DNA from 2 places in the Lentibacillus sp. genome. Region 1 is predicted to be linked to the other one. Evidence: a T-box and tRNA genes for the amino acid it is inferred to sense, from the RefSeq annotation. Region 1 holds a T-box; the other holds one or more tRNA genes.
What was found. A T-box is a leader RNA that pairs with one kind of tRNA and senses whether it is charged. The one in region 1 lies ahead of serS (serine--tRNA ligase), so its partner is inferred to be a tRNA-Ser.
Positions count from the first base shown of each region.

Region 1 (8,579 bases):
GTTATAGCTGACGGCGGCATCAAGTATTCCGGTGATATTGTTAAGGCACTTGCAGCCGGTGCACATGCTGTTATGCTCGGCAGCATGTTTGCCGGCGTAGCGGAAAGTCCCGGAGAAACGGAAATATTCCAGGGAAGGCAATATAAAGTTTATCGCGGCATGGGTTCGGTTGGTGCCATGAAATCTGGCTCCAAGGACCGCTATTTCCAGGAGGCTGAGGACTCCAAAAAGCTGGTCCCGGAAGGCATTGAGGGAAGGACAGCTTATAAAGGACCGCTTGCTGATACCGTTCATCAGTTAATGGGCGGGCTGCGTGCAGGCATGGGCTATTGCGGTACGGGATCGGTTGATGCATTGCGTCATGATGCACGGTTTATCCGGATTTCAAATGCCGGATTAAGAGAAAGCCATCCGCATGATGTGCAAATCACAAAAGAAGCCCCGAATTATTCGTAAATATAACGGACTTAACGGTTGATTGCTCATAGTCAATATGATCTATTAATTTTTTGATAGATAGGGCCCTTCCCTATCTATTTTTTCTCTGGTTTTTATGGTAAAATATCTAGGTGTGAAAATTAATCTAAAATAAATGAACCATTTCATAAATATGGCGGGGGTAGAGAAAGTGAAATACAACATGAAGAAAAGTATGTCAATATTGCTTGCAGCATTGGTGGTGCTGACAACCGTAACTGTACAGCCGTTCTCTGTGCAGGCAGCAGAACCACTGGATATAAATGCAAAATCAGCTATACTGGTTGATGCCGAAACAGGAAAGGTTATTTATGCCAAAAAGCCTGATATGGCACTGCCTCCAGCTAGTATGACCAAGATGATGACCGAATATCTGATTCAGGAAGCGATCAAGGATGAGAAAATCAGCTGGGATACGACAACACAGGTTAGTGACTATGCCTTTGATATATCAGACAATACGACTTTCTCAGGTATCGGTCTGACAAAGGGTAAGGATTATACGGTAGAAGATTTATATAATGCAATGGCTGTCTTTTCAGATAATGGTGCGACCATTGCACTAGCGGAACTTGTTGCAGGTTCTGAAGGTGAGTTTGTTAAGAAGATGAATGAGAAGGCAAAGGAAATGGGTCTGCCTGAATATAACTTTGTTAACTCAACCGGATTGGCAAACAGTTCACTCGGTGAGAATGCGCCTGAAGGAACGGATCCGAATGGCACCAATCGGTTATCAGCCAGATCCGCAGCATTGCTGGCTTATAATCTGGTGAATGACTACCCAGAGGCTCTGGATGTAACCAGCCAGACGTCAATCGAGTTTGAGGGCTATACTGTTGAAAATTTGAACTGGATGCTCCCGCATGACTCAGTCAATTTTGAGCAATTCCATTATGAAGGAATAGACGGTCTAAAAACCGGTTTTACCGATATGGCAGGGTATTGCTTTACAGGGACTGCTAAGAAAGATGGTAAACGGTATATATCCGTTGTCATGAAAACAGACAGTAAGGGCGAACGTTTTAAGGAAACGGCAAAACTTTTGGATTATGGCTTTAAGCAATTTGAAAACAAGGAAATTTTCCCGGCAGGATACCAACTGGAAGGGAAGTCTGATATCCCGGTTTTAAAAGGGAAAAAAGATAGTGTCCAAGTCGCTACTGACCAAGCATTCAGTACACCCGTCAGAGGAGAACAGGCAAAGAATTACAGTATCGAATATCAATTGGATGAAGATAAATTGAATAAGGAAGGCAAGTTGTCAGCGCCCATTGAAAAAGGCGAAAAAATTGGAACAGCTCAAGTTGTCTATAATGGGGATAATGACTATGGCTATATTTTCCCGGATGCTGACAAACAGTCAATCGATCTTGTGGCGCAAAAAGCCGTCGAAAAAGATAATTGGTTCATGCTGACACTTGGTGCCATCGGCGGTTTCTTTGGAAATATTTTCAGTACTGTGGTTGATACGGTAAAAGGCTGGTTTTAAGAACATCTACTCTATTGGAGGGAATAACATGGCAAATACAGGAACAGAACGCGCAAAACAAGGTGTGATTGAAATGCAAAAAAGCGGCGTCATCATGGATGTTGTTAATGCCGAACAGGCTAAAATAGCCGAACAGGCAGGTGCGGTCGCTGTCATGGCATTGGAGCGGGTGCCATCTGATATCCGCGCTGCCGGCGGTGTCGCCCGGATGGCAAGCCCGGAAATTACAGAAGAGGTTACGAACGCTGTATCTATTCCAGTCATGGCAAAGGCACGTATCGGACACATTGTAGAAGCCCGTGTACTGGAAGCGATGGGTGTTGATTATATTGATGAGAGTGAAGTGCTGACACCTGCAGATGAAGAATATCACTTGAAAAAATCTGACTACACCGTGCCGTTTGTGTGCGGCTGCCGCAATCTTGGTGAAGCGGCACGCCGTATTGGCGAGGGAGCATCCATGCTGCGTACAAAAGGCGAGCCCGGTACAGGAAATATCGTCGAGGCTGTACGTCACATGCGCCAGGTTCAATCGGAAATCAGAAAACTGACATCCATGTCGGCAGATGAAGTGATGACCTATGCAAAGGAAATCGGTGCGCCATATGAACTGTTGATGGACGTCAAAAAGGAAGGCCGTCTTCCGGTCGTCAATTTTGCAGCAGGCGGTGTGGCAACACCAGCCGATGCGGCATTGATGATGCAGCTTGGAGCAGATGGTGTATTTGTCGGTTCCGGTATCTTCAAATCGAATCATCCGGAAAAATTTGCAAAGGCTATTGTTGAAGCAACCAAGCATTATACGGATTACCAATTGATCGCCGAGCTTTCCAAAGATCTTGGCACTGCCATGAAAGGTATTGAAATGGGGACTTTGGAAGCACATGACCGCATGCAGGACCGCAGTGAGTAGAAAGAAAAAATCATAATAAACACTATTGGTGTACGACATTTCATCCCGAAATCGACCAATGAAAACTTCTTGATTGAATATTTCGCCTAAAGGGTGGAACAATCAAAAATAGACGCTTGCATCTAAATGCAAAATCAGATATGATATACCCTAACATAAGGAATAGTCGTGATAGGAAGCAGTAACAGGATTGCTTTTCGCCAGAGAGTCGGTGGCAGGTGAAAACCGATAGGAGCGGTCTGTGAATCCATCCTTGAACTGGTTTGCCGAATGTTTTAGTAGGCAAATCCGGCAAATCGCCGTTATCACATTTGAGCCGGAAGCGGATATGCGCTTCAACAAGGGTGGCAACGCGGGAATTAACTCTCGTCCCTGTTTTATCAGGGGCGGGAGTTTTTTGTATTTAACTTGATTTCAGCTTCAGTTGGTGTGTACTCGTCGTTTTCCGCGGGCACGCGCTAAAACTTGGTTAATACCAATACATTACAAGGAGGATTTTACTATGCTGGATATGAAATTTTTGCGGAATAATTTTCAGGAAGTAAAGGAAAAATTGGCTCATCGCGGGGAAGACTTATCAGAGCTGGAGCGGTTCGGTGAGCTTGATGAACGGCGCAGAACATTAATTTCTGAGACCGAGATGCTGAAAGCAAAGCGCAATGAGGCATCGAAACAGATTTCCGCTCTGAAAAAGGAAAAGAAAGATGCGGAACCGGCAATCAAAGAAATGCGTGAAGTCGGCGCAAAAATAAAGGAATTTGATGCAGAGCTGAAAGAAATTGAGGAATCATTAAAGCTAATTATGCTTTCGATTCCGAATATCCCGCATGAAAGTGTTCCAATCGGTGAGGATGAAGATGATAATGTTTTGGCCCGTAAATGGGGAAATCTTCCGGTATTTGATTTTGATGAAAAATCGCATTGGGATATTGCAGCCGAATTGGATATACTCGATTTTGAACGGGCTGCCAAGGTTACAGGAAGCCGATTCGTGTTTTATAAAGGGATTGGAACGCGTCTGGAGCGTGCACTGATCAGCTTCATGATGGATCTGCATGCGGATGAGCATGGCTATACAGAGATGATGCCGCCGCAGATCGTTAACCGTGGTAGCCTTACAGGAACCGGGCAACTGCCTAAATTCGCCAAAGATGTATTTAAACTTGAAGAATGGGACTATTTTCTGATTCCGACAGCTGAAGTACCAGTCACGAATTTCCATCGTGATGAGATTTTCAGTGTTGAAGACCTCCCTAAAAAATATACAGCATACAGTGCAAACTTCCGGTCTGAAGCAGGATCTGCCGGACGTGATACACGCGGGTTAATCCGTCAGCATCAATTCAATAAGGTTGAGCTGGTCCACTTCACTAAACCTGAAGATTCCTATGGTACATTGGAAACATTAACAGGTGATGCGGAAAAGGTATTGCAGCGATTAAATCTGCCCTACCGTGTCATGAGTATGTGCACGGGGGATTTGGGCTTTACAGCCGCCAAAAAATACGATATTGAAGTATGGATTCCAAGCCAGGAAACATACCGTGAAATTTCGTCATGTTCCAACTTTGAGGACTTCCAGGCGAGACGTGCCAGTATCCGTTTCCGCAGAGAAGCAGACGGAAAATTGGAATTTGTGCATACACTGAACGGATCAGGTCTTGCTGTCGGACGCACAGTGGCCGCCATCCTGGAAAATTACCAGCAGAAAGACGGATCGGTTGTTATACCGGAAGCGCTTCGTCCATATATGGGCGGCAAGCATGTTATAAAGACGTAGAGCACAATAAACAGTGCGTATTTCCTTTTTCTCTATTTCAAATGGTTATGTCTTTTGAATTACGGCAAACTTATTTCATAAACCGCTCTTAGCAACTTGTATATACGCAGACTCTCAAGAGAAGAAGGCCCGGGTGAGGCCTCCGAAAAAGCGTCAGTTTGAGGAGGCTTACCGACAGCCCCGGGAAAGCGATGAATGATACTTCTGCCAAGTAAGCTTCGAGTTGCGGGAAGATTAACTTGCAACGCGACGGGCACGTGTATGCAGGCGGCGGTTTAAATAACAACAATCTAGTCTAAGTGGAGCCTATTTTTATAACAAAAAAATTAAAAATGAATTGACAACTCCTATGACACATGTTAAATTTAATCTTGTCGTCAATATGGAGGTATACCCAAGTCTGGCTGAAGGGATCGGTCTTGAAAACCGACAGGCGGGTCAAACCGCGCGGGGGTTCGAATCCCTCTACCTCCTCCATTTAATTTTAAATCGCATAAATTGGAGATATTTGAAACCACCAAACCGTTATATCTTATGTAGCGGTTTTTTTACTTATAGGTGGTTTGGACAAAAGTCATTTTATTAAAGAGAAATCCGAAGGTAAAAGTTACGTTTTTTGAAAAATGCTTGACATTCGGAATATTAACAGGTATATTACATAAAAATACATCTGAATTAAAAGTCTGCATTTCATGTATAATGTTTTTTTATAAAGTGAAAACGAAGAAGAGGTCAGTAACAAAATGCTTTCCGTAAGAGAGTGGAATTCACCGGCTGAGAGATTCCATGGGACAAGCCTTTGTGAAACCTGCCTTGGAGTTGTCAGATTAACCCTGACCGCAATCTCGGTGCGTTATGAAAACAGAGTGGGCATGTTCGGCATGTCAATGAAGGTGGTACCACGGAAAACACCCCAATTCGTCCTTTTTTACAGGACCGATTGGGGTGTTTTTATAATTTTGTCAGGTTAAGTGGTTGCTTTTACGATTAAAGATAAAAAACATCATTAACTTCAAAGGAGAGATGAAGATGAGTGAAAAATTGGCATTTATCGGTGCCGGATCCATGGCTGAGTCGATTCTGACAGGAATAGTAAACAGTGAGTTTTTTCCGAAAGAGCAAATCTTTGTAACGAACAAATCCGATAAAGATCGCCTTGCATTTCTGAAAAAGCAATATGATGTTCAAAATACAGAAGATAAACAAAGAACAGTAGATGGAGCTGACATTGTGGTCATAGCCGTTAAGCCTTATGATGTGGAGGCTGCAGTGACATCAATCAGGAATTACCTAAACGCGAATCAATTGCTTATTTCAGTGGTAGCAGGTGTTTCAACCGATAGGATTTCACAATTGATTGGCAAAGAGGTCCCGGTGGTCCGGGCAATGCCGAATACATCATCTGCAGCAGGACAATCCGCCACAGCCGTCACCCGGGGGAAGTTTGCTGCGGAAAAGCATCTGAAAACGGCACTGGATCTGTTTAATACGATCGGTACAGCGACAGAAGTAGCCGAAGCCGATATGCATACAGTTACTGGCATATCAGGAAGCGGTCCGGCATATGTTTATTACTTGGTTGAAGCAATGGAATCGGCGGCAGTAAGTGCTGGTTTGGATCATGCTACAGCACATGATTTGATAACACAAACGATTGTCGGTGCAGGGGAGATGCTGAAAACTTCCGGTCTGAATCCGTCCAAACTCCGTGAAAATATTACAAGCCCGGGCGGTACTACCCAGGCGGGAATTGAAACATTGGCTGAGCGTAATTTTCAGGAAACAGTGATGTCATGTGTGGATAGTGCACGCGAACGGTCAATTGAATTAGGGAAAAAACTATGAGCAAAGGGATTCCGGGTCATGCACCGGGCTCCTTGTTTTCTATTACTGATGCCTGAGCATGAAGGATTGCGATCAATGCTGTATTACACCTAGAAGAATTCATCCAGTGCAGAGACCCGGATATGCCCCACACTGCTTGTATTAAAATCAGGTGATTAACGAAAATAAAATTGACCTCAGAGAGTTTATTAATAATTGATGTCTTCCCGCCTGGGTAATCATAAAATGAAACTGGGACAAAAATATTTTTATCAATCAAAAATCCGAACAACTGGAATAGATAGTTAGAGCAAATATCCGCTTCGGAAATATACTTCGCTTTCCGCGGGCGGCTGGTGAGCCTCCTCGTCGTGTTGCAAGTGATTTCGACGAAGCAGCACTCCTCGCAGGTCGCAGATTACTCAAGGAAGCCTTGCTTTGTGCTAAAGCACTGCGGGGTCCACCTATGCCTTTGCTCCCGCTATTGTTTGTCTTTGGTGCTGATAATTTAAGTTATGTCCCGGTCTCTTTCACTTGATGATTTCTCTCGTTTTCCATTTGCGTGACTGCTGAATGAAATGGCTGATTTTATCCAGGATTGGCTCAATGGATTCCTCCTGCTTAAGCAAATCATAATCGGAAATATCGATGCGCAAAATTGGGCAGGCATTAAAGTTATTGATCCATTCTTCATAGCGATTGTACAATTCTTCCCAGTAAGCATTCGGTGTACTTTTTTCCATTTCACGTCCTCGGTTATGTATCCGTTCCAGTATGTTATCAAACGAGCCTTCCAAATAAATCAATAAATCGGGATGTGGAAAATACGGTGTCATCACCATTGCTTCAAAAAGGTTTGTATAGGTCTCATAGTCTGTTTTGGACATCGTTCCGTTTTCGTAATGCATTTTGGCGAAAATGCCTGTATCTTCATAAATGGAACGATCCTGAATAAAGCCGCCGCCGTATTCGAAAATCTTCTTTTGTTCCTTGAAACGCTCAGCCAGAAAATAGATTTGCAGATGAAAGCTCCAGCGTTCAAAATCATCATAGAATTTCCCGAGATAAGGGTTTGTATCAACCTTTTCAAAGGATGTTTTAAAGTTCAGGGCGTTGGCTAACGCTTTTGTCATCGTTGATTTGCCGACTCCGACAGTACCGGCAACAGTAATGATGCTGTCATGCGGAATCTGGTATTTATCACGTAAATTCATGTTTGTTCCCCTTTATTGTTTGGATACTGTTTTGTGATTGCACATTTGCTGTTTCACAAGATCAATAATGTTATCGAGATCTTCCTGGTGTTTAACAAAATCCATTTCATCCCCGTTGATCCGAATGACCGGGATGTCAGGATGGAGTACTTCGAATTCATTCATATAGTTTTCATAATCCTGTGCGAGCTGTGACAGGTAAGATGCTTTGATATTTTGTTCGATTTCTCTGCCGCGAAGCCGAATCCGTTTTAAAATCGTATCAAGACTGGCGTGCAAGTAAATCATAATATTAGGTACGGGCATATCTTTTGTTAATATATGGTATATTTGTTCATATTTGTAAAATTTGTCCGGCTGCAGTGTCCGCTTAGCAAAAATCATGTTTTTGGATATATGGTAATCGGCTATGACCGCCTTATTTTGGGTCAGGTATTTCCGCTCAATATCTTCCAATTGCTTGAAACGATTGCAAAGAAAAAACATTTCCGTTTGAAAGCTCCATTCCTCAATATTATCGTAAAATTTTTCGAGAAAAGGATTTTCTTCAACGATTTCTTTTAACAGGTGGAAATCAAAATGGACAGAAAGTTTTTTTGCAAGTGATGTCTTCCCGATTCCGATTGGTCCTTCGATTGCAACGAATGGGACCTGTGGCATAACTTTCCCTCCAATCAGTCTATATCACTTTTGACATTGTAGCACAGAAAAAAAGCCCCTGCCATGTAAAATTGAGATCTGTGCTTTTCATTCGGTGCGAAATTTTGTATAATGTTTATTGTACTTTTTTTCCGCTTGCAAGACTCCTGTAAATACTTTGCCCCCGTAGCTCAGGGGATAGAGCAACGGCCTCCTAAGCCGTGTGCGCAGGTTCGATTCCTG
Region 1 covers NZ_DATGTT010000011.1:28,863-37,441, reverse strand. Annotated here, with positions in the region: gene guaB (IMP dehydrogenase) at 1-456, shown strand, start outside; gene VK097_RS01980 (D-alanyl-D-alanine carboxypeptidase family protein) at 629-1,966, shown strand; gene pdxS (pyridoxal 5'-phosphate synthase lyase subunit PdxS) at 1,995-2,879, shown strand; T-box leader at 3,039-3,256, shown strand; gene serS (serine--tRNA ligase) at 3,382-4,659, shown strand; tRNA gene VK097_RS01965 (tRNA-Ser) at 5,044-5,136, shown strand; T-box leader at 5,374-5,588, shown strand; gene proC (pyrroline-5-carboxylate reductase) at 5,683-6,504, shown strand; gene VK097_RS01955 (deoxynucleoside kinase) at 7,014-7,697, opposite strand; gene VK097_RS01950 (deoxynucleoside kinase) at 7,710-8,357, opposite strand; tRNA gene VK097_RS01945 (tRNA-Arg) at 8,517-8,579, shown strand, end outside.

Region 2 (8,579 bases), on a different contig from region 1:
CTGTACCGAAATCTAAATTGAATCCAGCATCGAAGTCGACGCCCGGCAAATCAACTGAAAAGTTGTGATTCAAACCGTTATCCGTATTATCAGTAACTAAGTTTTGGGATAACTGATTGGCCAGACGCAGCAGGCCCCGTTGACGATTTGTCAGGTTAACCATTTCATTCATTCCTTTCGTTATTGATATTTTGTGCTCTTGTCCTATCTGTCAGATAACCAAAATAGGACTTGTAATACAGACCTCCGGGGAGAAGGGGATGAAGTGTCTCCGCTTCATTTGGTTTACTCCTCATCCCCGGGAATTCCTTTAAGACCATTACAGAATATCCAGGCTGGCAACAATCGCAGCGAGAATCTGGAATAACAATTGTATATTAACAGCTACGTCAGTATCCCTTGTGGTGATTTCAATATCCCTTGACTGTTCAACAATTGTTTTTTGGCAGTTCCCTTGTCGTGTGCTGACCATTTGTCTGATGCCTTGTGTTACGCTATCTGATTGTGATCCGTTCCCAATAGAAATATTAATAACGGCTCCAATCGCTGCTTCAATACCAAGCTGTAGAGAGAAAGCGGCCTGCCTGTCGGTAGTTGTGACATCAATATCCTGGGAGTCCTTTATGATAATCCATTCATCTGAATTTTGCTGATTTGATACAAACTGATCCGCATCCTGCGTCACTTCTGCGTTGTTTTGGTCATTTGTATTTTCATCACAATGGTCAAGTGCACGCCATTTTGTTCTTGTCATATGATCCATAATTTTCCACTCCTTTCATTATTTTTATAGAACATCAACCATTACAACCAGCATTATCAGCAATTGCAGCAGAACTTGAATATTAACGGCCAGGTCTGTGTCTCTCGTAGTTACAGTAGCGTCTTTAGTATTGTAGATGAAGATTTTTTGTTTATTGACTTGTTCGGAATTAAAGGACTGCATAAGATCTTGTGATATGGCTTCGCTTCTTGCTGAATCTGCTATGGCAACGTTCACCACCAGGGATATCGCCAGCTGTAAACTAGCTTGAAGTGAAAGTCCGATCTGGGTGTCTCTGGAATCGACTGTAATATCACAGGATTCCTTCACCCAAATCATTTCTGCTGATTCCTGATCCATAAAGGAATACTGGCTTGCATCCTGTGACACAAGTGCATCGGAATCGACCTCCACCATTTCAAAGCGGTCATGCTGGTTATGGCGGTTGCCATGCGTGTGTTTATCCTTGCATTTGTCGCAGTGATTGGATTCAGGGAAACAATTATTGGATCCGCAACTCTGACATTGGTGTTTTTTGTCGCGATTTCGTTCTTTTCTTTGGTCACATTTCTTATATTCATGTCTGCATCTGTCACATTTGTTTGATTCAGAGGAACAGTCATTGAATCCACAACTCTGACAGCGGTGATGACGTCCATGTTTGCGTTCTTCTCGTTGATTATGCCACTTACTTTCATCTCTGCAGCTGTCGCATTGGTTGGATTCAAATGAACAATCGTTGGATCCGCAATTCTGACAGCAGTGTTGATGACGGCGTTTTAGTTTATCCCTAAGGTAAAAGTATTTACTCTTGCCATAGGGATTCATGATACCGTGTCTCTTATCTGAATTCATATTTACACTCCTTTCTTTAGTTAATATTACTCTATGGATATTCCTACTAATCAGATTGTACACATTCACTAGATTATCGTTTTTAGGCAAAATTAAAGAAAACACCTATGAAATGGGTGTTTTCTTTAATAGACTTCTATTCATCTGTTTTCGTCGTATCTTTTTCCCCTTTGTTAAATTGATCCACCTGTTCCCTTAGATCTTCAACCATTTCTTTTAGCATTTTTTTCTGGTCATTCGATATATTATTCTTGATTTCCTCAGGGTTTACATTATTTTTCCGAAATATTTCATCAACCATGACTTTGGCAACCTTTTCGGGTATTGCGTTGTGATTGGATGACTTGCCGTCCATAGTAATTTCACCTGCTTTCTTTAAGCTTTAGTGTATTTTATGATTAATGACAACTTTTGATTGTATTGTTGTCTATGATTTTTAGGGACCATGAATCGTTGATAGACTATTATCCTATGAGAGATATATGAGAGACAGGTACCCATCGTTATTTAGCGGAAAGAGAAGGGGAGAGTAAGACAAGAAAAAGCACAGTTTGGCTAACTGCACTTTTAAATCGGGGATTGACTCCGGATAGGATTTACTGCAGGAATCCATCATATATTTTACTTATTTTTTCTTTAAACAAATCCATGTGGACGATACGGTATATGTTCTCATGACAGCGCCTCCTTCCGAACGCAAGTTGTGTTATTTGAAGTGTTATCTTTATTAAAAAGATTAAACTGCCGCCATTGGGGCGACAGTTTTGCATTTAAGGGTATTAAACGGAGGAGGTGGGATTCGAACCCACGCGGGCGTCAACCCCTAACGCATTTCGAGTGCGTCCCCTTCAGCCGGGCTTGGGTACTCCTCCACTTTCTGAAATGGTGCTGGTGAGAGGACTCGAACCTCCGACCTGCTCATTACGAGTGAGCCGCGCTGCCAACTGTGCCACACCAGCAAGTTATCTGCAACTTTTAAGTTCATTGAAAATCATAATATAAATTTTTTGTTTGTGCAATGGATTTGACTGGAAATTCTTCTGTGCTTAAATTGGCAAGTACAGGGAACAGTAATAACGGAGGTGCTCGCATGACAGTGGAAGGCTATATCAGATTAGGTCTGACAGTTATTATTTTGGTTATGATTGTGATTATCCTCTATCGATTCAATGCGGGAAAAAGCGACAGGAGGCAAAGTTCGTTGGAAATCATGAAAGAGCGATACGAAAAGGGCGAGATTACTGAGGAAGAGTATGAGAAAGCGAGGAAAAAGCAAGGGAAATAAAGTGAAACTTCATTCAGTGGAGTGTTCTTCTCCACTGAATGTTAGTTGAACAAAATCGGACATTTATGGACAGTTAAGCCGTCGCTCGCCGGAGGGCAGGCAAGCGGCAGCAGGATTTAGATGCTATTCTGGATCAGGTGTTTGATATCCTCTGTTTGTCCTTTATGAAACCAATCCACGATCCTGCTTCCGACAACTACACCGTCACAGTTAGTGGATAGGTCACGGGCCTGTTCGGGGGTTGATACACCGAACCCTGCCAGCACGGGTGTGTCCGTCATTTGCTTCAAATTCTGCAAATAGGTTTGAACATTGCTGCCGTGTGATGTCCTGGCACCGGTTGTGCCTTTGACCGAAACGGCATAGAGAAAACCTTCCGTACGCCGGGCAATTTCAATGAGCCGCTCATCCGGGCTGGTCATAGCGGCCAACCGAATATTGGAAATTGAGTATTGTTCAAGGGCGTCAGTAATCAATGCTTCTTCCTCCAGTGGCAGGTCTGGAATGATCACACCATTTACACCGGCATTTGCACAGGCTGCCGCAAATTTCTCTGGGCCAAAAGTGAAAATAGGGTTTAAATAGGTCATCAAAATAACCGGAATCGACCGTTTATCCTTGAATGTCTCCAATGCTTCCAGGACACCATTCAGTGTCGTGCCATTCTCCAAAGCCCGCTGTCCGGCATCTTGAATGGTTGGTCCGTCTGCGGTCGGGTCGGAAAAGGGGATGCCGAGTTCCACAGCCACTGCTCCGCATTCTTCAAGAAAACTGAGCCGCTCCTCAAGGATATCAAGTCCGCCATCACCGGCCATAATGTATGGGACAATAATATTTTGATCTGCTGACCGTTTGTTTTTAAGCGCATTATCCAAAAACTTATTATTCATCGGCATTCCCTCCCAATACATCTTTAACCGATTCAACATCCTTGTCTCCGCGTCCGGATAAACAAATAACTAACGATTCAAACTCATCCATTTCCCTTGCCAGTTTCACCGCAAAAGCCACCGCATGAGCACTTTCCAGAGCCGGAATAATCCCTTCCGTCTGTGATAGAAGCTTAAAAGCATCGATAGCCTCCCGGTCTGTGATAGATGTGTAGGTAACGCGCTCGGTATTATGAAGATGGCTGTGCTCTGGTCCGACGCCGGGATAATCGAGGCCTGCTGAAATGGAATTTGCCTCTTCAATCTGGCCATGCTCATCCTGCAGCAGATGTGTCATTGTCCCATGCAAAACCCCAACACTGCCGGCTGTTAATGTTGCAGCATGCTTTTGCGTTTCAATTCCGCTTCCACCGGCTTCCACACCATAAATTCTAATGTCTTCATCCTCGACAAACGGATAAAACATGCCCATTGCATTGCTGCCGCCGCCTACACAGGCAACAACCGCATCGGGGAGTCGCCCCCTATCCTTCTGGTGCTGCTGTTTCGTTTCTTTCCCGATAACGGACTGAAAATCACGCACCATTTTCGGGAAAGGGTGGGGGCCAACAACAGAGCCAATGATATAATGTGTATCTTCCACATGGCTGACCCAGTAACGCAATGCTTCATTCACTGCATCTTTCAATGTGCCGCTTCCCTGTGATACACTTTCGACCTTTGCACCGAGCAGTTCCATCCGGAAAACGTTCAGTTTTTGCCGGCGGATATCTTCTTCACCCATGAAAACAATGCATTCAAGTCCCAGGAGCGCACAAACTGTTGCGGTAGCGACGCCATGCTGGCCCGCACCTGTTTCGGCAACAATCTTTTGCTTTCCCATTCGCAATGTCAGCAAAGCCTGACCGATTGTATTATTGATTTTATGTGCCCCTGTGTGATTCAGGTCTTCACGCTTCAAGTATATGGAAGGCCCGCCCAGTTTTTCAGATAGGCTTTTGGCGTGAAAAAGCGGCGTTTCCCGCCCGACATAGTCTTTCAAATAATAATCGAGTTCCTCTCTGAAAGAAGGGTCGTTCATGGCTGCATCGTAAGCTTCTTCCAGTTCAAGCAGTGCCGGCATCAAAAGTTCAGGAACAAATCGTCCGCCGAAACTGCCGTATCTTCCTTTCGTGTCCGGGAATGTATATGTGGTCATTGCCATCATCCTTTCATTTTAGCGTTATTAATAAATTGATTGATTTTTTCACGGTCTTTTGCGCCGCCCGTTTCAACACCGCTTGATACATCCACACCCGCCGGTTTGGCAGTTAAAACCGCTGTTTGCACATTTTCGGGATTCAGTCCGCCGGCAAGAATCAGTTTTTCGGTATCCAGCCCGGCATCTGCCAGCCGGGCCCAGTCAAATGTCGTGCCATTGCCGCCCCGGTTGGGTCCTTTAGGGCTGTCGATCAGAAAATAGTCACACGGATAAGCTTGTATTTCATCCACATCCTGTTTACCCATCCGGAACGCCTTAATGACAGGGAAGGGGAGTGATTCAGCAAAAGTCGCTGGTTCATCGCCGTGCAGCTGAATAATATCCAGTCCTGCTGTTTCGGCAGTCTGTATAATCGTATCCCTGGTTTCATTGACAAATATACCGACTTTTTTGACTGATGACGGGACCTCTTTGCTGATGGCCGCTGCTTTTTCCGGTGTCAATTGCCGTTTGCTCGGTGCGAAGACAAACCCGATGAAATCCACACCGGCCCTGACAGCCTCTTGTGCCGATTCAATCGTTGTCATGCCGCAAATTTTAACGTACATTGGTCTGTTCTCCTTCCGTTAGCGGGACTTGCAGCTCGCTGATTGTTTGCGGCAAGTCATCAGCCCACATCAGTGTTTCGCCGATAAGGACGGCCCGCGCACCGCTGCCGGCAGCTTCAGCGACATCGTTACGCGTTTTAATCCCGCTTTCGCTGATCAGAATGGTGTCAGGGTTCGTGACCATAGATGCCAGCCGGCCGGTGGTATTTAAATCAACGTCAAACGTTTTTAAGTTCCGGTTGTTGATGCCGATAACGTCAGCGCGTGACTCAATGGCCGTTTTCATTTCATCTTCATCGTGCACTTCAACAAGCACATCAAGGCCCTGCTCGCTGGCATAAGTGTGGAGCTCCTGCAATTTGGACGGGGACATGGCTGCGACAATCAATAGAATGATGGAGGCTCCCGCCGCTTTGGCATGATCAATTTGTACCTTGTCGATGAAAAAGTCTTTACAGAGGAGCGGGACATCGACTGCTTTGCGAACGGCATGCAAATCATTCATCGACCCTTTAAAAAACGTTTCATCGGTCAGCACCGATATCGCTCCGGCGCCGTTTGATGCATATAAGGTTGCTTGATTGCCCGGATTAACATCGAGGTCGATTGCCCCTTTGGAAGGGGATGACCGTTTGATTTCGGCTATAATGTTCATGCGTTCTGTATTATGAAATGTCCGGGTAATCGACGGCACCTGTCCGGTTGTTGGCGGCACATCAGGAAGCGCCTGCCTTTTTAATTGTTCAACTTCCTTTTTCTTTTGCTGGACAATCTTATCTAAAATGGTCATGTTATATCGCCTCGCTTGTGATTTTGCTGCTGTAATCGACCAATCGCTGCAGTTTTTCCATGGCTGCGCTGCTTTGAATGCTCTCTTCAGCCTTTTGGATGCCGTCTTTAATCGACGCTGCGGCCCCGTTGGCAAATAAGCCAATCCCGGCATTGAGCAGGACGGTATCGTAATAAGGGCCTTTCTTACCGTTTAGGACATCGAGCAGAATAGCGGCGTTATCTTTTGCGTCACCGCCCCGGATGTCGTCATTGTCATACACCGGTAAATTGACCTCAGACGGATGAAGGGTGAATGATGTGACTTTTCCTTCATCCATTAATGAAATATGGTTGTCGCCTGCAAGTGACGCTTCATCCATATACCCGGCACCGTTAATGACTAGTGCGCGCTTACGTCCGAGCTGATGCAGTGTTTCAGCAAGCACTGGCAGCATATCTCGGCGATAAGATCCCAATAGTTGTGTGTCAAGATTGACCGGGTTTGTCAGCGGGCCAACCAGATTAAAGATTGTCGGAATGCCTAAGTTTTTCCGGACAGTCATAAATCGCTTCATACCAGGAAGGACATGGGGTGCATAGAGGAATGCGATGTTATTTTCCTGAATCATTTCCTCCACGTGTTCCTTTGAAAAAGATAGGGAGATGCCTAAGTGCTCCAGCACATCAGCACTTCCCGTTTTGCTTGAAACGCTGCGATTGCCGTGTTTGGCAACTTTAACCCCGGCGCCGGCAAGCACAAACGCAGCGGTTGTGCTGATGTTGAAACTGTGTGATCCGTCCCCGCCGGTCCCGCAATTATCCATGACATCCGTTAATGTGTTCGTTGTTTGACTGGATTGTAATCTGATAACCTCAGCAAGTCCGGCGATTTCTTCAGGTGTTTCGCCTTTTGCCCGCAGTGCAGTCAGGAATGAAGCAAGTTCACTTTCACTGATATGATCTGCAAATGTCGCAGTGGCAGCACCCTTCATTTCTTCTAATGTCAGGTTTTCCTGGCTCAGCAGTTTTTCAAGATAATGTTTCATGATGAAATCTCCTTTCTATTTTAAAAATGATTGTTTTTAAACGGTTGTTCTTTTTAATAAAAAACATAAACTGCGACGTACTTTGAAAGTATATTTGAGTGCAATGATACCGCTCCGGAAATTTTTCCACAGCTCTTCTCAGCTATGCCTCATGTGTGACGTCATAGTCTTTAATGGCCATTAAAGATTTTGCTTTGTGCAACGTTTCGTTATATTCAGCTTCCGGATCTGAATCATTGACAATGCCTGCACCGGCCTGTAAGTATGCGCGATCCTCTTTTACAATGAGTGACCGGATCGCGAGCGCCATGTTCAGGTTGTAATTGAAGCTGATGTAACCGACCCCGCCGCCGTAAACACCGCGATTGACATTTTCCAGATCATTGATTATTTGCATTGCACGGGTTCTCGGTGACCCAGACACGGTTCCGGCGGGCAGACAAGCCATCAGCGCATCAATACCCGTATAACCTTTAGCCAATTTACCGCGGACTACCGATACCATGTGCATCACATGCTGATACTTCTCCACTTTCATATAGATAGGCACAGTGACACTACCGGTTTCACAGACTCTGTCAAAGTCATTACGGCTTAAGTCGACAAGCATTTCGTGTTCCGAGATTTCTTTCTTGTCTGCCAGCAGTTCTCTCCTCAGGGCTTCATCGGCATCTGTTGTACTACCGCGCGGACGTGTCCCTGCGATCGGATTTGTCATGATGTGCCGGCCGCTTGTTTCAATCAGGCTTTCCGGTGAAGCGCCAAGCACAACGTAATCATCAAAATCGATATAAAACATGTATGGTGATGGGTTGGCCTTTCTCAGTTTCCGGTAAAAAGTAAATGGATCACCCTGCATCTCAGCTTTCATCCGCTGTGATAACACGACTTGATAGGTGTCACCTCGTCTGATATAGTCTTTGGCGATTTCGACATTCCGTATAAAATGTTCTTTCTCCATTTCGGGCTCAAAAACTACCTCTTTACCAGCTGAGACATCTGCCGTCGGGAACGGAATTAATGCCTTTTTCAAAGCTGCCAGCCGTTCGTCCAGCATGTACTCTGGCTGGTGATCCAGATTTGTCACCACCAGGTATACCGATTCGTCGCTATGGTCATAAACGATAATGTTTTGGTAAAGCATCAGATGGACATCCGGC
Region 2 covers NZ_DATGTT010000006.1:51,030-59,608, reverse strand. Annotated here, with positions in the region: gene VK097_RS01045 (DUF2642 domain-containing protein) at 1-163, opposite strand, end outside; gene VK097_RS01040 (spore coat protein) at 320-763, opposite strand; gene VK097_RS01035 (spore coat protein) at 788-1,180, opposite strand; gene VK097_RS01030 (hypothetical protein) at 1,202-1,369, shown strand; gene VK097_RS01025 (spore coat protein) at 1,755-1,973, opposite strand; tRNA gene VK097_RS01020 (tRNA-Ser) at 2,403-2,490, opposite strand; tRNA gene VK097_RS01015 (tRNA-Thr) at 2,502-2,577, opposite strand; gene VK097_RS01010 (SHOCT domain-containing protein) at 2,709-2,903, shown strand; gene trpA (tryptophan synthase subunit alpha) at 3,020-3,793, opposite strand; gene trpB (tryptophan synthase subunit beta) at 3,786-4,991, opposite strand; gene VK097_RS00995 (phosphoribosylanthranilate isomerase) at 4,997-5,602, opposite strand; gene trpC (indole-3-glycerol phosphate synthase TrpC) at 5,592-6,392, opposite strand; gene trpD (anthranilate phosphoribosyltransferase) at 6,394-7,419, opposite strand; gene trpE (anthranilate synthase component I) at 7,562-8,579, opposite strand, start outside.
Region 2: it encodes a tRNA-Ser, which carries the amino acid that the T-box ahead of serS (serine--tRNA ligase) is inferred to sense. The anticodon was not compared.